Regions from separate parts of the Arthrobacter sp. HLT1-20 genome, predicted to be linked through region 3. Evidence: riboswitches for the same ligand, from Rfam matches in the RefSeq annotation. Region 3 holds a riboswitch; each other region holds the start of a gene.
The links. Region 3 has a riboswitch for S-adenosylmethionine ahead of ACX80Q_RS11820 (bifunctional o-acetylhomoserine/o-acetylserine sulfhydrylase). Riboswitches for the same ligand answer to the same signal wherever they lie in the genome.
Positions count from the first base shown of each region.

Region 1 (4,210 bases), on a different contig from region 3:
GCCCTCGGTCAGTGACTGGGCCCGGGCCGCGTATGCGGTGGTTCAGGCGTATCCGGACGGCGCCCAGACGTTAGGCATTCCCACGTGGTTCTACGGCCACGAACCGCCCAACTTGTTCGCCACGAAGATTGCCAAGTACTTCACCAACGCCCTCCGCGAAGCCGTTTTGCTCGACCGTTCGGGCGGCGGAATTGTGTTTCTGCCAGGGGCGGCCGGGACCGTTCAAGAGATCTTCCAGGACGCCTGCGAAAACTACTATGCGGCCGAAACCGCCGTGGCCCCGATGATCCTTGTGGGGCGCAGCTACTGGGAAAACGAGCTGCCCGTCGTGCCCCTGTTGGCTGCCCTCGCGAAGGGGCGGGCCATGGACGGCATGCTCCATGTGGTGGATTCAGTGGAAGAAGCCTGCGCCCTCCTCGCCACCACCTAGAAGTAGCCCGCAGAAAACGCCGAAAATCGCGGGTTTGGAAGTGATTCTCGGCGTTTTCTGCGGGCCAGTTGTGGAGGGAGGCTAACCCACAACTGTGCCGAAGACCAGTCCCAGGATGTAGGTTGCTGCCGCTGCGCCCATGCCGATCGCGAGCTGGCGCAGGCCACGCCACAGCGGCGACGCCCCCGACAGCAGGCCAACCACCGCGCCCGTGCCCAGGAGCGCAATGCCCACCAAAACGCAGGACAGCACCAAGGCGCCCATGCCCGTCATACCAAACAGGAACGGCAGGATGGGGATGATGGCTCCGGAGGCAAAGAAGCAGAAACTGGATCCGGCGGCTCCCCAGGCGGTGCCCAGGGTTTCGTGGCTGTCGGCCGCTTCAAACTGATCGGGCTGCAGTGACAAGCTGGGATCGCAGTCGCAGCTGAACTGGCCCATGCGTTCGGCGGCCCTGTGCTCGGCCACTTCGCGGGACATGCCGCGGGCCAGGTAGACCAGCACCAGTTCATTGTTTTCCAGGTCCAGCGAAGCGGCGGCGGAGAGTGTGATCTGGGTGGGCTGGGAGGCATCCAGCAACTCGCGTTGGGAGCGAACCGAAACAAATTCCCCGGCACCCATGGACAAGGCTCCAGCCAGCAGGCCGGCAATGCCGCTGAACAACACCACCTGGCTGCCCACACCGGTGGCGGCCATGCCCATGACCAGGGAAAGGTTACTGACAAGGCCGTCGTTGGCACCAAAAACGGCTGCCCGGAAGGAACCGGAAAGCCTGTTGCGGCCACGGGCGGCCAAGCCCCGAATGACCTCTTCGTGGATGGATTCATCGGCTGCCATGGCGTCCGTGGCGTCGGCGTCGGTGGCGTAGGGGGATCTGGACTCAGCCCGTTGGGCCAGTGCTAAGACAAACACCGAGCCAAAACGCCGCGCCAGCAATCCCAAGAGCTGGTTGCGCAATGACGGGCGTAGGGGCGGGTTGGCATGCTCGCCCAGCAGGTTCAGCCAATGCTGCTCATGCCTGCCCTCGGCAGCGGCCAAGGCCGTCAGGATGGTTTTTTCCTCGCCGGTGCGGCGACTGGCCAGGTCACGGTAGACGGCGGCCTCGGCTCGCTCGTCGGCCAGATATTGGCGCCAGCGCTTGATTTGCGCGGGGCTCGGATTGCTTGTTGACACTGGGGATCTCCTCGGCTCAGCCCCTACTGTAGCCCGGATTTCAGCGGTTTTTCGGCCGGTTCCCCTAGCGAAAAATTTTAGGTGTGCCGCAACGTGGCCGCCACTTCAATCGCCATTCTTGGCATTCCCCGCACCGGCGAACTCGCATAGGCTCTAGTCTTAGCGGCGGCGCACAGTGCGGCCGCGGACCGGAAGGCGGCGTCGAGCATGGAAGTCCAGTTTCCGATGATGACGGGGGACCCGCAGGACTGCGGCGTCCTTATTCAATGGCGCGCGCCCGACGGCAGCACCGTGGTCGCCTACCAGGTCATCGCCGAGGTCACGATCGAGAAGTTCGACGCCGAGATCAACGCCCCCTCAGCCGGCACCTTGTGCTGGCGGGTCCAGGAGGGTGACGAAGTGGCTCAGGGCGCCATCATCGCCACGATCGAGTAGGCCCTGTGGGTGCAGTCAGTAGCGGTCGAGCTTGAAGCCCAGCCGGCGGCCAGCGCGCGAACCCGTCTGCGCCACCGTGACCACCAGCGTTCCGAGCTCGGCGATCCAGTGCGCGGGCCGAACAGCCGTCGCCAGGGCTTCCACCAGCAGAACTGGGTCAGCGGAGAAGTAGGCGCGGTGCCCGGCCGGGGTGAAGAAGTTGACGGTGCCCAGATTCACGTCCACGGCGGGCAGAACCGGAATGCCGTGGGGGTTGGTGGGGGTCTTGGCGCGCTGTGCAGGGGCAACGGAGATGAAAGTCATGGCGGGGCCTTTGTGATTGCTCTTGCCCGCGGATCCAGTCACCGCCGGCCGCTTCCTCATCCGAGCCACCCTGTGAACATGGGGTTGGCGTGCGACCAGTCGGAGCTTGGCATCGCATCTCTTGAAGCTGTCCCTCACATTACTCCCAAAACGTACGGGGGTGGGGGGGGGTGTCATACCTTCCTCCACCCCCCGCCGTCGCACCTTAAAGCAAAACTGACCCGCAGAAATCGACGAAAATCGCGTCAAAAACGCATTTTTCGTCGATTTCTGCGGGTCAGTTGGAAAAACGGAGGCTACTTCTGCAGCTGCGCAGGCACATCTTCCGGGTTGGAATCCGTGGCTGCGGCTGCCAGGCGGTCGTCCCAGGCCTTGCGGATGTGGGCCGGCGTGACGGGTGTCAGCAGGGAGACAACCACGTAAACCAGCAGCGAGGCACCCAAGCCGTAGTAGATGGGTTCGTTGGCGTAGATGCCGTCAACGCTGTGGATGACGTTGGTGGCGTACAGGACCAGCAGGACCACTGTCACCACGCAGCCCACAGACATGGACCAGGCGGCGCCCAGGCCGGTTCCGCGGCGCCAGGCCAGGCCACCGATGATGGCAACCAGGAGGCCGCCCACCAGGATGTCGTAGGCGATGGTCAGGGCGAACACCACGTCGTTGACAACAATGGAGATCAACACGACCAGCACGCCCAGGATCAGCACGTACCAACGGTTGGCGTTGACGTCGTGCTCCGGGTTTTCGGTGTCGGAGGTGTCGATCGTCTTGCCGAACCAGCTGGCCACGAAGGGCACAACATCCTTGCGGGCAACGGTTGCTGCGGCAATGAGTGAGCCTGATGCTGTGGACATCATGGCGGCGACGGCAGCGGCCATGACGATGCCGCCGATGCCCATGGGCAGGAGCTGGGTGGCGACCTCCGCGTAGACAACGTCCTTGCCGAGGTTGGCGACGTCAATGGTGGGCAGAGCCACGTAGGCGGCCATACCGATCAGGGCGCCAGCCACACCGTAGAGGATGCAGTAGATGCCGGCGGTGGCGCCGCCCCAACGGGCCACCTGGGGGTCGCGGGCGGTGAACACGCGCTGCCAGATGTCCTGGCCGATGAGAAGGCCCAGGGTGTAAACCACAAAGTACGTGATGATGGTCTGGACGCCGATGCCGTCCCACTGGAAGAAGCTCGCGTCAACACGCTCCTTGATGCCGCCCAAGCCGCCGGCTGCGTTCCAGGCGAAGGGAAGCATGAGGAAGAAGATACCCACGGTCTTGATGACAAACTGGACCTGGTCGGCCAAGGTGATGGACCACATGCCGCCAATGGTCGAGTACAGCAGCACGATGGCGCCACCCACTGCGATGGCCAGCCACCTGTCCCAGCCGAACAGCACCACAAAGATGGTGGCGTAGGCGCCGGTGGAGGTTGCCGAGATCATGATGGTGTACGCCAGCATGACGATGCCGGAGATCTTGGTGGTCTCCTGGCCGTAGCGCAGGCTCAGCATTTGCGAGACCGTGTAGATCTTGAGCTTTTGGATGGTGGGTGCGAACAGCAGGCTCAGCAAGAGCACGCCAACACCGATGGCCACAACCAGCCACATGCCGGAGATGCCGAACTTGTAGCCAAGCCCCACACCTCCCACTGTGGAAGCGCCACCGAGGACGACGGCGGCCATGGTTCCGGTGTAGAGGAAGGGGCCCAGCCGGCGTCCGGCGACGAGGAAGTCGCTGTTATTCTTAGTGCGCGATTTTCCCCACCAACCAAAGGCCAGCATGGCCACCAAATATATGACAACTATGGCGACGTTTAAGTCCACGAGATGCTCCAGTGTGTGAAGTAGTAGGGGAATGCCCCGAGTAATTATT
Region 1 is NZ_JBTNDR010000031.1:29,083-33,292, forward strand. It holds gene ACX80Q_RS14650 (LOG family protein) at 1-430, shown strand, start outside; gene ACX80Q_RS14655 (VIT1/CCC1 transporter family protein) at 512-1,603, opposite strand; gene ACX80Q_RS14660 (biotin/lipoyl-containing protein) at 1,811-2,038, shown strand; gene ACX80Q_RS14665 (hypothetical protein) at 2,054-2,341, opposite strand; SAM riboswitch class IV at 2,355-2,468, opposite strand; gene ACX80Q_RS14670 (sodium:solute symporter family protein) at 2,638-4,119, opposite strand.
Region 1: it holds a riboswitch for S-adenosylmethionine, as region 3 does, so the genes downstream of both, ACX80Q_RS14665 (hypothetical protein) here and ACX80Q_RS11820 (bifunctional o-acetylhomoserine/o-acetylserine sulfhydrylase) in region 3, are expected to answer to the same signal.

Region 2 (4,210 bases), on a different contig from region 3:
GCATCGTGGCCATTGCCGAAGCCGGCAAGGGAGCCACCCGCACCTGGGCCATCGTCTTCGGTGCGCTCAGCATTCTTGCGGGCATCGTGGTGCTGGTTGTTCCGGTGTGGACGGCGCAGTGGCTGCTGCTCATGAGCGCCATCATGCTCATCATCCTGGGCATTGTTGGCCTGGTCCGCGCGTTCACCTTCGGCAAGGCGATCTTGAAGGCCAGCTAAGCTCTACTGCATGACAGTTTTGGTATTTCTGGATCCCGTTCACCCCGCCGGCCGGCTGGCCGACGCCTCATCCCCCACCATTTTGGCAACGGATCAAGGCGTGACACGGGGGGACGGGATTTTTGAGTCCCTCCTGGCCATCAACGGCGTTCCGCGCAAAGTCCAGGCCCATCTTGACCGGCTCGCCGGTTCTGCACTGACCATGGATCTGGCAATTCCGGCCGCTGAGGCCTGGCTGGCTGCCATTACGACGGCGCTCACGGCTTACGCTGGCGGCTCGCCCGCCGAGGACCAGGCTGTGGTGAAGCTGATTGCCACCCGCGGCCCGGAGGGCAGCAACACCCCCACCGCCTGGGTGCAGGTCTCGGCCGTCTCACCGGCCCTAGCCAAGCAGCGCGACGCCGGACTGTCAGTGATCCTGTTGGAGCGCGGCTACGACAGCGACATTGCCGCCCGCGCCCCCTGGCTGCTCATGGGCGCCAAGACGCTTTCCTACGCCGTGAACATGGCCGCCCTACGCCACGCCCACAGCCTGGGTGCTGACGACGTGATCTTCACGAGCCGGGACGAGCTGGTGCTTGAGGGGCCCACCTCGTCAGTGTTGCTGGCACACATTTCCGATGACTCCGGAGTCCCCGTGAAGCGGCTCATCACCCCGCACCTGGACACGGGCATTCTGCCCGGCACCACCCAGGGCGCGCTCTTCGCCGCAGCCAAGGAGGCTGGCTGGGAATTGGGCTATGGCCCCGTCACACCGGCGGACCTCCTCGATGCCGACGCCGTCTGGCTCATCTCCAGCCTGCGCCTGCTGGCCCCCGTGAACACCATTGACGGTACGGAGATCGGTACGGCAGAAAACCGCGCACAACTCAGCGCCGAACTCAGCGCCCTGTTGGCCACAACACTCTAGGCAGCCAGGGAGGCGGCCAGCTGCGCAGCTAGGCGGCTAAGCGGTCTGCCTCCCACTGGACGGGCACCAACGGGCGGAATTTGTTGGCCAACAGGATCAACACGATAGTTGCTGCAATGAATCCCACGGCAATGAACAGGCAGGTGACGGCTACGGCGCCATAGCCTCCGTTGGCCGGATTCAGGAACGGGTAGGCATACCAGCCGGTGACGGCGCCGCGGATCAGCGAGTAGGCCAAGTAGGCCAGGGGGAACATCACAGCAATCCACAGGCTACGCAGCGGGATCGGCTTGCGCGGGGACTGGATGAGCCAGTCTGCCACCACGGCCACCGGCATCACATAGTGCAGCCAGGTGTTGATCCAGGGCAGCAGCGAGCCAAGGTCCACATCCCTGAGCAGGGTGTTGAACACCACGCCCACCAGGGCCATACATACCACTGACACGCAGCGCAAAACCTGCCACAGCGGCCCAAGCTCTCTCCCGCGCCAGGTCAAAACAGCCTCCACCAGCAGCATCACGGCGGCAAAAATGTTGCCCAGATTGGTGAAGTAGCTGAAGAAGTTCAGTAAGGGGGAGCCGTTGCCCAGGTGGATGCCCAGCTGGGTTCCCACGGCAATCAGGGTTACGGCACCGAAAGCAAAGCGGATGGCGGCAAAGGCGCGGGTCATTGTCATGCGTACATCCTGCCACTTGGCGGGGCCGCCGTGCTGTAACGCTCCCGTCATGTTCAGCCACACTGAAACATTCTTGAGCCTGCTGCGCGGGCGATGTGTTACTTTTTCAAGTAAGTAATGAGTGCCAGCGTCAAGCCCTGACTCGCTGGCCGGCAACCCTCTTTCCGGCGGGGTGCCTCAGGTGACTACTTGGCAAACCCAGCTACCCAAGCCTTAGGTTTGCAAGCGTGAACACTTCATTGCGTGCTTTACAGCCAACCCTGTGAGGCACAGCCTCCCGCTTGCAGATTTCTTGGCTTTCTTGCACTGAGGAGAACACATGTCCGCGGACGAAACACCCCTTCCCTACCGGCTCATCACCGGCCCCGATGACAAGTCCTTTTGTGAGCGCATTTCAGCAGCTCTGACCGAAGGTTACGTGCTGCACGGCGGACCGGCCGTCACCTTCGACGGCACCGCAGTCATCTGCGCCCAGGCCGTGATCCTCCCGCAGGCCATCGCCATCAGTGATGCAGCAGTTGCCACGGCCGTGGATGAGCTGGACGCCGAGCTGGAGTTCGACGGCGAGGGCATCGCATGAGCTACGCGGGAGACCTGGCCCCGGCCACAGCATGGGAGCATCTGGCAGCGGGAGCTGTGCTCCTTGACGTCCGCACCCAAGGGGAATGGGCGCACATTGGCGTCCCGGACACCTCGACGCTGAATTTTGAGCCCGTCTTCATCCAGTGGAACCTAGACAGCGGACACAACAACCCGGATTTCCTGGCGCAGCTGTTGGCGGCTGTGCCCACGGAAAAACCGCTGGTGGTGCTGTGCCGCTCCGGCGCACGTTCCATTGCTGCGGCCAACGCCGCCACGGCAGCCGGGTACACGGCCTACAACGTCCTGGAGGGCTTTGAGGGTGAGCCGGACGCCAATGGCGACCGGGTCATCAACGGCTGGAAGAACCGCAGCCTGCCCTGGCGCTAACAACGCAACGGCCAGGCCGCCGTCGAACGTCAGTCAGTCACCACCGCAAGACCAGCGAAAAAGGTAAGTCATTGAGCAACTTTAACGAGCACGCCGCCACCTGGGCGCAGGACACCCAGGCCGTGCGCGGCGGGCTTGACCGCAGCAACTTCTCCGAAACCTCCGAGGCCCTGTTCCTGAACTCGGGCTTCGTGTACGAATCGGCAGAGGCCGCCGAGCAAGCCTTCACCGGCGAGGTGGACCGGTTTGTGTACTCCCGCTACGGCAACCCGTCCGTGGCAACATTCCAGGAACGCCTGCGCCTGCTCGAGGGCAAGGAAGCCTGCTTTGCCACTGCCTCGGGCATGTCCGCCGTCTTCACGGCACTGGGCGCCTTGCTGGCGGCCGGGGACAGGGTGGTTGCCTCACGGTCACTCTTTGGCTCGTGCTTTGTCATCCTGAACGAGTTGTTGCCGCGGTGGGGTGTGGAAACCGTGTTCGTGGACGGCCCGGATCTGGACCAGTGGCGCGAGGCCCTCAGCGTGCCCACCACTGCCGTGTTCTTTGAGTCCCCGTCAAACCCCATGCAGGAAATCATCGATCTGCAGGCCGTGTGCGATCTTGCCCATGCCGCGGGCGCACAAGTGGTGGCCGACAACGTGTTCGCCACGCCCCTGCTGCAGCGGTGTGGCGATTTTGGCGCGGACATCATTGTGTACTCCGGCACCAAACACATTGACGGCCAGGGTCGTGTGCTGGGCGGTGCCATCCTGGGCAGCAAGGAATTCATCGACGGCCCCGTCAAAAATTTGATGCGACACACGGGTCCCGCGTTGTCGGCGTTCAACGCCTGGGTGCTGACCAAGGGCTTGGAAACCATGAATCTGCGCGTCACGCATTCGTGCAACAACGCCCTGGTCCTGGGCGAGTTCCTCGAGCGGCAGCCCCAGGTGAGCCGCGTGCTGTACCCGCACCTGCCATCCCATCCGCAGTACGAGTTGGCCAGGAAGCAGATGAAGGCCGGTGGCACGGTGCTGACCTTTGAATTGGCGCAGCCGGCTGCCGGAACCACCAAGGATGCGGCGTTTGCGCTGCTCAATGCCCTGGCCATCATTGATATTTCCAATAATTTGGGCGACGCCAAGTCCCTGATCACCCACCCGGCCACAACAACGCACCGGGCCATGGGCGCGGAGGCGCGTGCGGCCATTGGCCTGGGCGACGGCTTCCTGCGTTTGTCGGTGGGCCTGGAGGATGTGGACGATCTGAAGCGGGATCTGGCGCAGGCGTTGGCCGCTATTTAGCGAGCCGGCGCGCCCACGCGGCGAATCCAGCCACGTCGGGTCCTGAAATGACGGCGACCGGCGGTTCGCTGACGGGGACAACCATGAGTGCCAGCGCGTCGGCGGGAAACACCGCCATCCACGTGCCGGCCTCGGATGCTTTGCCGGCAGTTGC
Region 2 is NZ_JBTNDR010000002.1:230,073-234,282, forward strand. It holds gene ACX80Q_RS02320 (HdeD family acid-resistance protein) at 1-218, shown strand, start outside; gene ACX80Q_RS02325 (aminodeoxychorismate lyase) at 229-1,128, shown strand; gene ACX80Q_RS02330 (Pr6Pr family membrane protein) at 1,157-1,804, opposite strand; SAM riboswitch class IV at 1,918-2,038, shown strand; gene ACX80Q_RS02335 (DUF1737 domain-containing protein) at 2,124-2,384, shown strand; gene ACX80Q_RS02340 (rhodanese-like domain-containing protein) at 2,381-2,773, shown strand; gene ACX80Q_RS02345 (O-succinylhomoserine sulfhydrylase) at 2,845-4,056, shown strand; gene ACX80Q_RS02350 (hypothetical protein) at 4,049-4,210, opposite strand, start outside.
Region 2: it holds a riboswitch for S-adenosylmethionine, as region 3 does, so the genes downstream of both, ACX80Q_RS02335 (DUF1737 domain-containing protein) here and ACX80Q_RS11820 (bifunctional o-acetylhomoserine/o-acetylserine sulfhydrylase) in region 3, are expected to answer to the same signal.

Region 3 (4,210 bases):
CCCATCAACCAGGCAACGCCCCCTATGTGGGAACACTGCTCAACGGCGTCCCGATGCGCAACTACGACACCTCCCACGGACACCAGACAACCGGTTTCGCCAACGAGCGCATGAAGGCCGAGGCCGAGCTGAAGCGCCAGCTCGACGCCCTGGACACCGCACGCCGCAGCGGCCAGGTCACGGCAGAACAATACGCCGTCCACCGCGAAGCAATCTTCAAGAACTTCTAACCCCCGGCAACTGCCCTGTGGTGTCAGCTGCTGAAGAAGGATTCCTTCAGCAACTCCCCCACCACGGCCACCTCGGTGAGGAAGCCGTCGTGACCAATGGCGGAGTCGATGTGGTGGACAGCCACATCCCCGGGAAGCGCCGCTGCTAGGGCAAGCGACTGGGCCGGGAAGTACAGGCGGTCGCTCTTGACGGCCGCCACCAGGAACTCCACGCCCGCCGTTGCCGCCAGGGCCTGGCCCAGGGTGCCGCGGCCGCGGCTGACGTCGTGGCTCATCAACGCCTCGGTGATGGCAATGTAGCTGTTGGCATCAAAGCGTCCCACCAATTTGCGTGCCTGGTGGTCAAGGTAGCTCTCCACCTGGTACCTGTTGCCTGGTGCACCCAATGCCGCCAGGCGGCCGTGGCTGATGGTGTCCTCGCCACCTTGGGCCTGGCGACCAAAGCGTGACTCCATCTCAGTTTCCGAGCGGTAGTTGATGTGGGCAATCCGCCGGGCCAGTCCCAAGCCCGAGGTGGGGGCTGCGCCGTCGTAATAATCCCCGCCGGCAAAGTTGGGGTCTTGGCGGATGGCGAGGGTCTGCGTCTGGGCAAAGGCGATTTGCTCAGCCGTGCTGGCAGCGCAAGCCGCCACCACGGCGCAGCGCTGCACCCGCTCCGGGTAACTCGCCGCCCACTCCAGGGCACGTGCACCGCCCATGGAACCGCCAATGACGGCGTGCCACAGCTTCACGCCCAGCTTGTCGGCCAGGCGCGCCTCGGCGTGGACCGAGTCCCGGATGGTGACGAAGGGGAAGCGGGAACCGTACGGCTTGCCGTCGCCGGCGATGCTGGAGGGGCCGGTGGTGCCGTAGCAGCCGCCGAGCATGTTGGCGCACACCACAAAGTACTTGTTGGTGTCGATGACTTCCCCGGGGCCCACCAGGCCTTCCCACCAGCCGTCTTCCTCGGATTCGCCGCGACTCACGTGGGTGCTGCCGGTCAGGGCGTGCTGGATGAGGACGGCATTGTCGCCCGCCTCATTCAGCGTGCCCCAGCATTCAAAGGCCATGGTGACCGAAGGCAGTGATCCCCCGGCTTCCAAGGGCAGTGCGCCGATCTCAAGAGAGCGCAGCACACCGCCGCCCTGGCCCACGGCTGCGGAGAATTCCTCTCCCACGGGTGTGGCCTCCACGGAGGCAAAGCCCGGCGCCAAAACGCTGTTTTCCTCCGTGCGTTCCACGGCGATCACGCTAATTTTGCTGCGCGGAATCCGGCTTCGAGGTCGGCAAGGATGTCTGCGATGTTCTCAATGCCTACGGAGAGGCGGACCAGTCCGGGGCGCACGCCGGCAGCCAGCTGCTGCTCCGGTGAAAGCTGCGCATGCGTGGTCGACGCCGGGTGGATGACCAGGGAGCGCACGTCGCCAATGTTGGCCACGTGTGAGTGCAGTTCCAAACCATCAACAAAGCGCTTGCCAGCTTCGGCACCGCCCTTGATGTCAAAGGCGATGACGGCGCCGGTGCCCTTGGGACCGTACTTGCGGCCACGCTCAAACCAGGGGCTGGAGGGGATTCCCGCGTAGGCCACGGCGTCCACGTTCTCGTTCTGCTCAAGCCATTCTGCAACGGCAACCGCGTTGCTGACATGGCGCTCCACACGCAGGCTGAGCGTCTCGATGCCCTGGGCAATGAGGAAGGCGTTGAACGGTGCCACGGCCGAGCCGAGGTCGCGCAGCAGCTGCACGCGAGCCTTGAGGATGTAGGCCAAGTTGGCACCGAGCGCGCTGCCAACACCCAAGTCGCGGGCGTACACCAGGCCGTTGTAGGTGACATCCGGGGTGTTGAAGCCGGGGAATTTCTCCGGGTTGGTGGCGAAGTCGAACTTGCCGCCGTCGACAATCACGCCCGCGATGGCGCTGCCGTGGCCGCCCAGGTACTTGGTGGCGGAGTGGATGACAATGTCGGCACCCCATTCCAGCGGGCGGATCAGGTACGGAGTCGCCAAGGTGTTGTCCACCAGCAACGGCACGCCGGCCTCGTGGGCAATGGCGCTGATGTTCTCAATGTCCAGGACGTCCTGGCGCGGGTTGGAGACAACCTCGCCAAAGAATGCCTTGGTGTTGGGGCGGACGGCAGCGCGCCATTCGTCCAGGTTGTCGGGGTCGGAGACGAACGTGACCTCAATGCCGAGCTTCTTCAGGCTGTGCGCGAACAAGTTGTACGTGCCGCCGTAGATGCTGGGGCTGGAAACAATGTGATCGCCGGCCTCCGCCAGGTTCAAGATGGCGAACGTGGTTGCTGCCTGGCCGGAGGCGAGCAGCAGTGCCGCCACGCCGCCTTCCAAGCTGGCAATGCGCTGTTCGACGGCGTCCTGGGTGGGGTTGCCGATGCGGGTGTAGATCGGCTCCAGTTCAGCCAGGGCAAACCGTGCGGCTGCGCTTTCGGCGGAGGGGAAAACAAACGATGTTGTCTGGTAGATGGGCAGGGCGCGTGCACCTGTGGTGACGTCCGGCTCCTGGCCTACGTGGATCTGACGGGTTTCAAATGACCAACCGTTGCTCATGGTTGAGTTCCTTCACACTAGAGGCCTGCGCCAAAAAACCCTCCGACGCAGCATGCGTGAAGGGCCTTAGACTCGATGGCCCGCGCTTGCACTGGAACCGGGCGGCTCAGTGCCAGGTCTTCACCCGGGGCACCCCACCGCGGAAGGAGGGTTGCCGGTCAGCGAGCCGGGGCTTGTCGCTGACACTCATGACCTACATCCAGTGTGGAAGATCCGTTCATGCGCCGCAAGATTGTGACGAGTTTATGACCTTGGCCGAACATGTGCTTGAAATTTGCGCCAAAAAGTGGCACCAGCTGAACTTATGAGAAATCCGGCCGCGGTGACTACGCAGATAACGCCCTCTCAACGTGCTGAGAGGGCGTTATGTGCGTAGTCACGGGGCAAGAAGGCCCGCGCGGCGCAAAGCCTCGGCCATGGCCGTGTTTGCCGACGGCGGAGGAGTTGCGGGGCGTCCGGCACGGTCGCCGCCTCGTCCCTGGGCGCCTTGCCCCTGGGGGCCAGGTTGGGCTCCCCCAGTCCGGGACTGCTCGCCGCCGCTGGGTGCGGGCCGCCCGGAGGCACGGACACCGGAAGGGCGGGAGCCGGCGTCGCGCTTGCCCCCTGCGTTGGCATCAGAAGCGGCGTCATCCAGTCGCAGGGTGAGCGAGATGCGCTTGCGCTCCGGCTCCACCTCCAGGACCTTCACACGCACCACCTGGCCCGATTTAACCACCGCGTGCGGGTCCGAGACAAAGGAGTTGCTCATGGCCGAGACGTGCACCAGCCCGTCCTGGTGCACGCCAATGTCCACGAACGCGCCAAACGCGGCCACGTTGGAGACCGTCCCCTCCAGGATCATGCCGGGGCGAAGGTCGGTGATCTTCTCAATGCCGTCGGTGAAGGTGGCCGTTTCGAAGCGGGGGCGGGGGTCGCGGCCGGGCTTTTGCAGCTCGGCCACAATGTCGGCAACCGTGGGCAGGCCGAAGGTGCCATCCACAAAGTCGGCCGGGTTGACGGCGGCCACGGCGGCAACGCCCGCGGAAATCTCTGTTGACGTGGCGCCCACCGTGGCAAGGATCTTGCGGGCCACGCCGTAAGCCTCGGGGTGCACGCTGGAGGCGTCCAACGGCTCCGCTCCCCCGGTGATGCGCAGGAATCCGGCGCATTGTTCAAACGCCTTGGGTCCAAGCCGGGCCACCTTGAGCAGCTCGCGACGCTTGTTGAAGGGGCCGTGCTCGTTTCTGTGGGCCACAATGTTTTCACTCAAAAGAGGTCCGACGCCGGCCACCCTCGCCAGCAGGGCCGGCGAGGCGGTGTTCAGGTCCACGCCCACCGCGTTCACGCAGTCCTCAACCACGGCGTCCAGAGAGCGTTCCAGCTTGGCCGGGGTGAGGTCGTGCTGGTACTGGCCCACGCCGATCGATTTGGGATCGATCTTCACCAGCTCGGCCAGCGG
Region 3 is NZ_JBTNDR010000020.1:18,548-22,757, reverse strand. It holds gene ACX80Q_RS11830 (hypothetical protein) at 1-230, shown strand, start outside; gene metX (homoserine O-acetyltransferase MetX) at 254-1,387, opposite strand; gene ACX80Q_RS11820 (bifunctional o-acetylhomoserine/o-acetylserine sulfhydrylase) at 1,456-2,772, opposite strand; SAM riboswitch class IV at 2,850-2,966, opposite strand; gene ACX80Q_RS11815 (Tex family protein) at 3,149-4,210, opposite strand, start outside.

Region 4 (4,210 bases), on a different contig from region 3:
CGCCAGGGCCAGGGGCCCGGCGTCGTGCGGGGCATTGAGTCTTTGGACTTCAATCCCGGCGCCGAAGGGCAGCAGCCGCAACACTTGCAGGGCCGTATCCAGGCCAATGCCATGCTGCTCCAGGTAGCGCAACAGTTCCGGGTCGTGGTCACTGATGCGGCTGACACGCCCGCTGTGGCCGGCGTCGAGCTCGTCGAGCCGGTGTGAGGGGGCCATGATGATCCGGCCATCCGGGTCCGGGATGGGGTCACCGTGGGGGTCCCGGGTGGGATGGCCCAGCTTGGCGCTCATGCGCTCGATGAAGTGCTCGGACACGGCATGCTCCAGGTGTTCGGCCTCGTCATGCACCTCATCCCAGGTGTAGCCAAGCTCGCTGACGAGGTAGGTTTCCAGCAGCCGGTGCCTGCGCACCATGGACAGCGCCAGGGACAGGCCGCTCTCAGTCAGGTGGATGGGGCTGTACGGCTGGTGGTCCACCAGGCCCTGGTCCTTGAGTTTGCGGACCATTTCCGAAACCGAGGAATTGGCCACGCCCAGGCGGGTGGCCAGGGCTGTGGAGGTGATGGGTTTGTCCTGCCACTCCGTGTAGGCATAGATGACCTTGACGTAGTCCTCGATGCTGGAGGAGGTGGCAGTTTGTTTCACGTATTCCAGCCTACCGCTAGGCCCGCCCGGAGAAGGTCAGCCGCTGGGCATTCGTTGAAAACCCCGGCAGGGCCGGTGAGCCTAGCCGAGTTTGTGGGTGCGCCAGGTCTGGGCCACGTAGGGCAGCTCGAGCTCTTCGCCCGGGGAGTGCCCCAGATGGTCAAGGAGGTACCAGCTCAGATTGGCCATGACCTTGGCGCGGATGGGGTCGGCGGCCTTGAGATAGTAGCTGCGGGACTTGGCCAGTTCCATGATGGCCGCCGGCGTCAACGATTGGCTCCAGCGGGTGTTGTGCGCTTGCGGGGCGGCGAATTCCTTGCCAATGGTGGGGTGGAAGTCAGCCTTGTGGACGTCGCCGGCGTGCATGATCCGTGCCAGCCGGTGAACCCAGGGGATGCCGACGTCGAGCTGGTTCCAGATTAAGCCCAAGCTGCCGCCGGGGCGAAGCGTGCGGGCAATCTCGGTGCTGGCAGCGATGGGGTCGCACCAGTGCCAGGCCTGCGCCACCACAGCCAGGTCCATGGATCCGGCCGGCAGCTCCAGGTGTTCGGCCGTGCCCACCATGGTGGTGGCGTGGGGCAACTCGGCGGCCAATTGGGCCAGCATGTCAGCCGAAGGGTCCACCGCCGTCAGCGTCCACCCGTGCCGGGCCAGCAACTGAGTATACTTCCCCGTTCCGGCGCCCACATCGAGGGCGTCCCGGATGGGGCGGGGGGAGCCGGCGATCAACCAGTCAAGGGAATCGCCGGGGTAGCTGGGGCGGACCTGGTGGTAATGGCTTCCGCCCTCCAGAAATGCCGCAGCCATATGTTTGCGCCGCTCCTCGTCGAAGACCGGTCCGCCTACCCCTGCCATGGTGCTCCCATAAAGTTGTGCCGTTTTGCCCGTTCAACTTTACCCCGGGGGAGCGGGTGCGTGGCTCAGGTGTTGCAGGGGGCTGCGCCGGCGGTGCCCGGGGTGTTTGGAGCCCAGTGCGGGTACTCGCGGTTATCGTTGGCGGGGACCCAACGGCCGGCGTCAACCACGTAGTCCCAGCCGAGGCCGTCGCGCAGCAGGGCGGCCACGCCGTTGATCAGGCGCTGCGCGTCCTCAAGCCGGGACCCCACGCCAAAGCTGGCGCGCAATGAACCCGAGGGCAAACCCAAACGGTTCAACAGCGGGTGCGCGCAAAACTTGCCGTCGCGCACGCCCACGCCGTGCTCGGCCGACAAGTACGCGGCGACCAAACCGGCGTCGTACCCGGTGACGGAAAAGTTCACCACGCCGATGCTGCCGCACTCCGGGTAGTCCGCGGAATCGGTGAACAGCGAATGGACGTTGACGCCCTCAATCGCGGCGAAACCGGCCACCAGATGCCCGCGCAGCTGCTGCTCGTGGCTGTGCCAGTCGTGTGCGTCGAGCGCCGCCAGGGCTGCGGCCGCTTTGGCCAGGGTGGCGGCGCCCAGCACGTTGGGGGAGCCGGCCTCGTGGCGTGCCGGGCCGTCACTCCAGCTGGTTGATTCGAGCCGGACTTCACGCACGGCCCCGCCGCCGGCCAAATGCGGCTTGCCGGCGTCGAGCCAGTCCGCACGGCCAACCAGGACACCCGAGCCGAAGGGGGCGTACAGCTTGTGGCCGGAGAAGGCCAGGTAGTCGATGCCGCTGGCCGCCAGATCAATCCGGCGGTGCGGGGCCAGCTGCGCCGCATCAACCACAATACGGGCCCCATAGTGGTGGGCCAGGGCTGCCAGCTCGTTGACCGGCAGCACCTCGCCGGTGACATTGGAGGCGCCCGTGACGGCCAGCAAGAGCACGTTTCCGGCCCGCAACTGGGTCTCCACGCGGGCCAGGGTTGCTGCGATGGAATCCGCGGCCACCACCGAACGGTGGGGCAGTGCCTGCCACGGCAACAGGTTGGCGTGGTGTTCGATGTCCAGGTATAGGACCTCGCCGTGGGCGTTGGAGCGGCCCTCGGTGAAGCCCCTCTGGGTCAGGATGCTTTGCACACAGCCGGCCAAAAGGTTCAGGGAATCCGTTGTGTGGCGCGTGAAAATGACTGTGTCATCGGGACGGGCGCCCACAAAGCTGGCCACAATTCTGCGGGCATTTTCGTACACGGAGGTGCTGACCTGGGAGGCAAACCCTGCGCCGCGGTGCACGCTGGCGTAGTACGGCAGGACCTCGTTCAGGTGGGCGGCAACTTCCTCAATGGCAGGGGCTGAGGCGGCGTAGTCGAGGTTGGCGTAGCGCACATGCCCGCCCTGGATCAGGGGGGCGGCCAATTCCTGGCCCACCACGGGCAGAAGAGGGGACTCTGCGAGGGAAGTTTTTTCCAAAAGGGCGTAGCTCATGGGTAATTCCTTTGACACCTTTGGACCCTTGGAGGAGCCAAGGAGTCCGCGCTTGCCATGACCGCTCCGGCCTGGCCAGGTCGTCACCCGGGGCACCCCGCCGCGAAAGGAGGGTTGCCGGCCAGCAAACCGGGGTTTAGCGCTGGCACTCGTGACCTATGCCAAAAAGATTAGCCCAAGAAATTGCTTCCCGCATTTGTTACGTCATGAACGCAGCGTTACCGCCGGGCTGCCCGGAGGCTGCCCGGAGGCTGCCTGCAGGCCAGCGGGAGGCGGGCAAAAAGAACGACGGCGGAAGCCGCCGTCGTACTTAATACGCTTGAGCCAAATGCCTTGGATCAGCCCAGCAGGTCATCCCAATTGGGATTCAGGCGCTGCAAAACCTCTGTGTGCAGGATGGAATTTGTGGCTAGGGCGTTGCCGCCAAAGGGGCCGTCAGCGCCCTCCAGGGAGGTAAAGCGGCCGCCAGCCTCCGTCACGATCGGCACCAGGGCGGCCATGTCGTACAGGTTGAGTTCGGGCTCGCAGGCAATGTCCACGCTGCCCTCGGCCACCATGCAGTATGACCAGAAATCGCCGTACGCACGGGTGCGCCAGACGTCGTCGGTCAGGGCAATGAACTCATCGCGGTTGCCCCGCTCGGCCCAACCGCTCAGCGATGAGTAGGACAGTGAGGCGTCCTTGAGCTCGGCAACATTGGAGACGCGAATGCGGGTGGCCGCGGCCAGGGACTTGCCCATGTACGCGCCGGTTCCCTCGGCAGCCCACCACCGTTTGCCCAGGGCGGGGGCGCTGACCAAGCCCACCACGGGACGGCCTTCATCCACGAGGGCAATCAGCGTGGCCCAGACAGGCACGCCGCGCACAAAGTTCTTGGTGCCATCAATGGGGTCGATGATCCAGCGCCGCGTTCCATGGCCCGTGCTGCCAAACTCCTCGCCCAGCACGGCATCGCGCGGACGGACCCGGGCCAGCTGGCTGCGGATCGACTCCTCGGCGGCCTTGTCGGCATCCGTTACGGGCGTCAGGTCCGGCTTCGTCTCAATTTCCAGGTCAAGGGCCTTGAAACGGGCCATGGTCAGCGAATCCACGCTGTCCGCCAGAACATGGGCCAGGCGGAGGTCGTCGTTGTACGTCTGGGGTTCAATCGTCATGTACATCACGCTATCGCGGTTTGGGCCAAACACCGGTTCCGACGCCCTCGGGCCCGCTGATGATGCTCGGTTGTACGCCTA
Region 4 is NZ_JBTNDR010000033.1:13,052-17,261, reverse strand. It holds gene ACX80Q_RS15075 (metal-dependent transcriptional regulator) at 1-645, opposite strand, end outside; gene ACX80Q_RS15070 (class I SAM-dependent methyltransferase) at 727-1,500, opposite strand; gene ACX80Q_RS15065 (aminotransferase class V-fold PLP-dependent enzyme) at 1,566-2,975, opposite strand; SAM riboswitch class IV at 3,019-3,132, opposite strand; gene hisN (histidinol-phosphatase) at 3,314-4,129, opposite strand.
Region 4: it holds a riboswitch for S-adenosylmethionine, as region 3 does, so the genes downstream of both, ACX80Q_RS15065 (aminotransferase class V-fold PLP-dependent enzyme) here and ACX80Q_RS11820 (bifunctional o-acetylhomoserine/o-acetylserine sulfhydrylase) in region 3, are expected to answer to the same signal.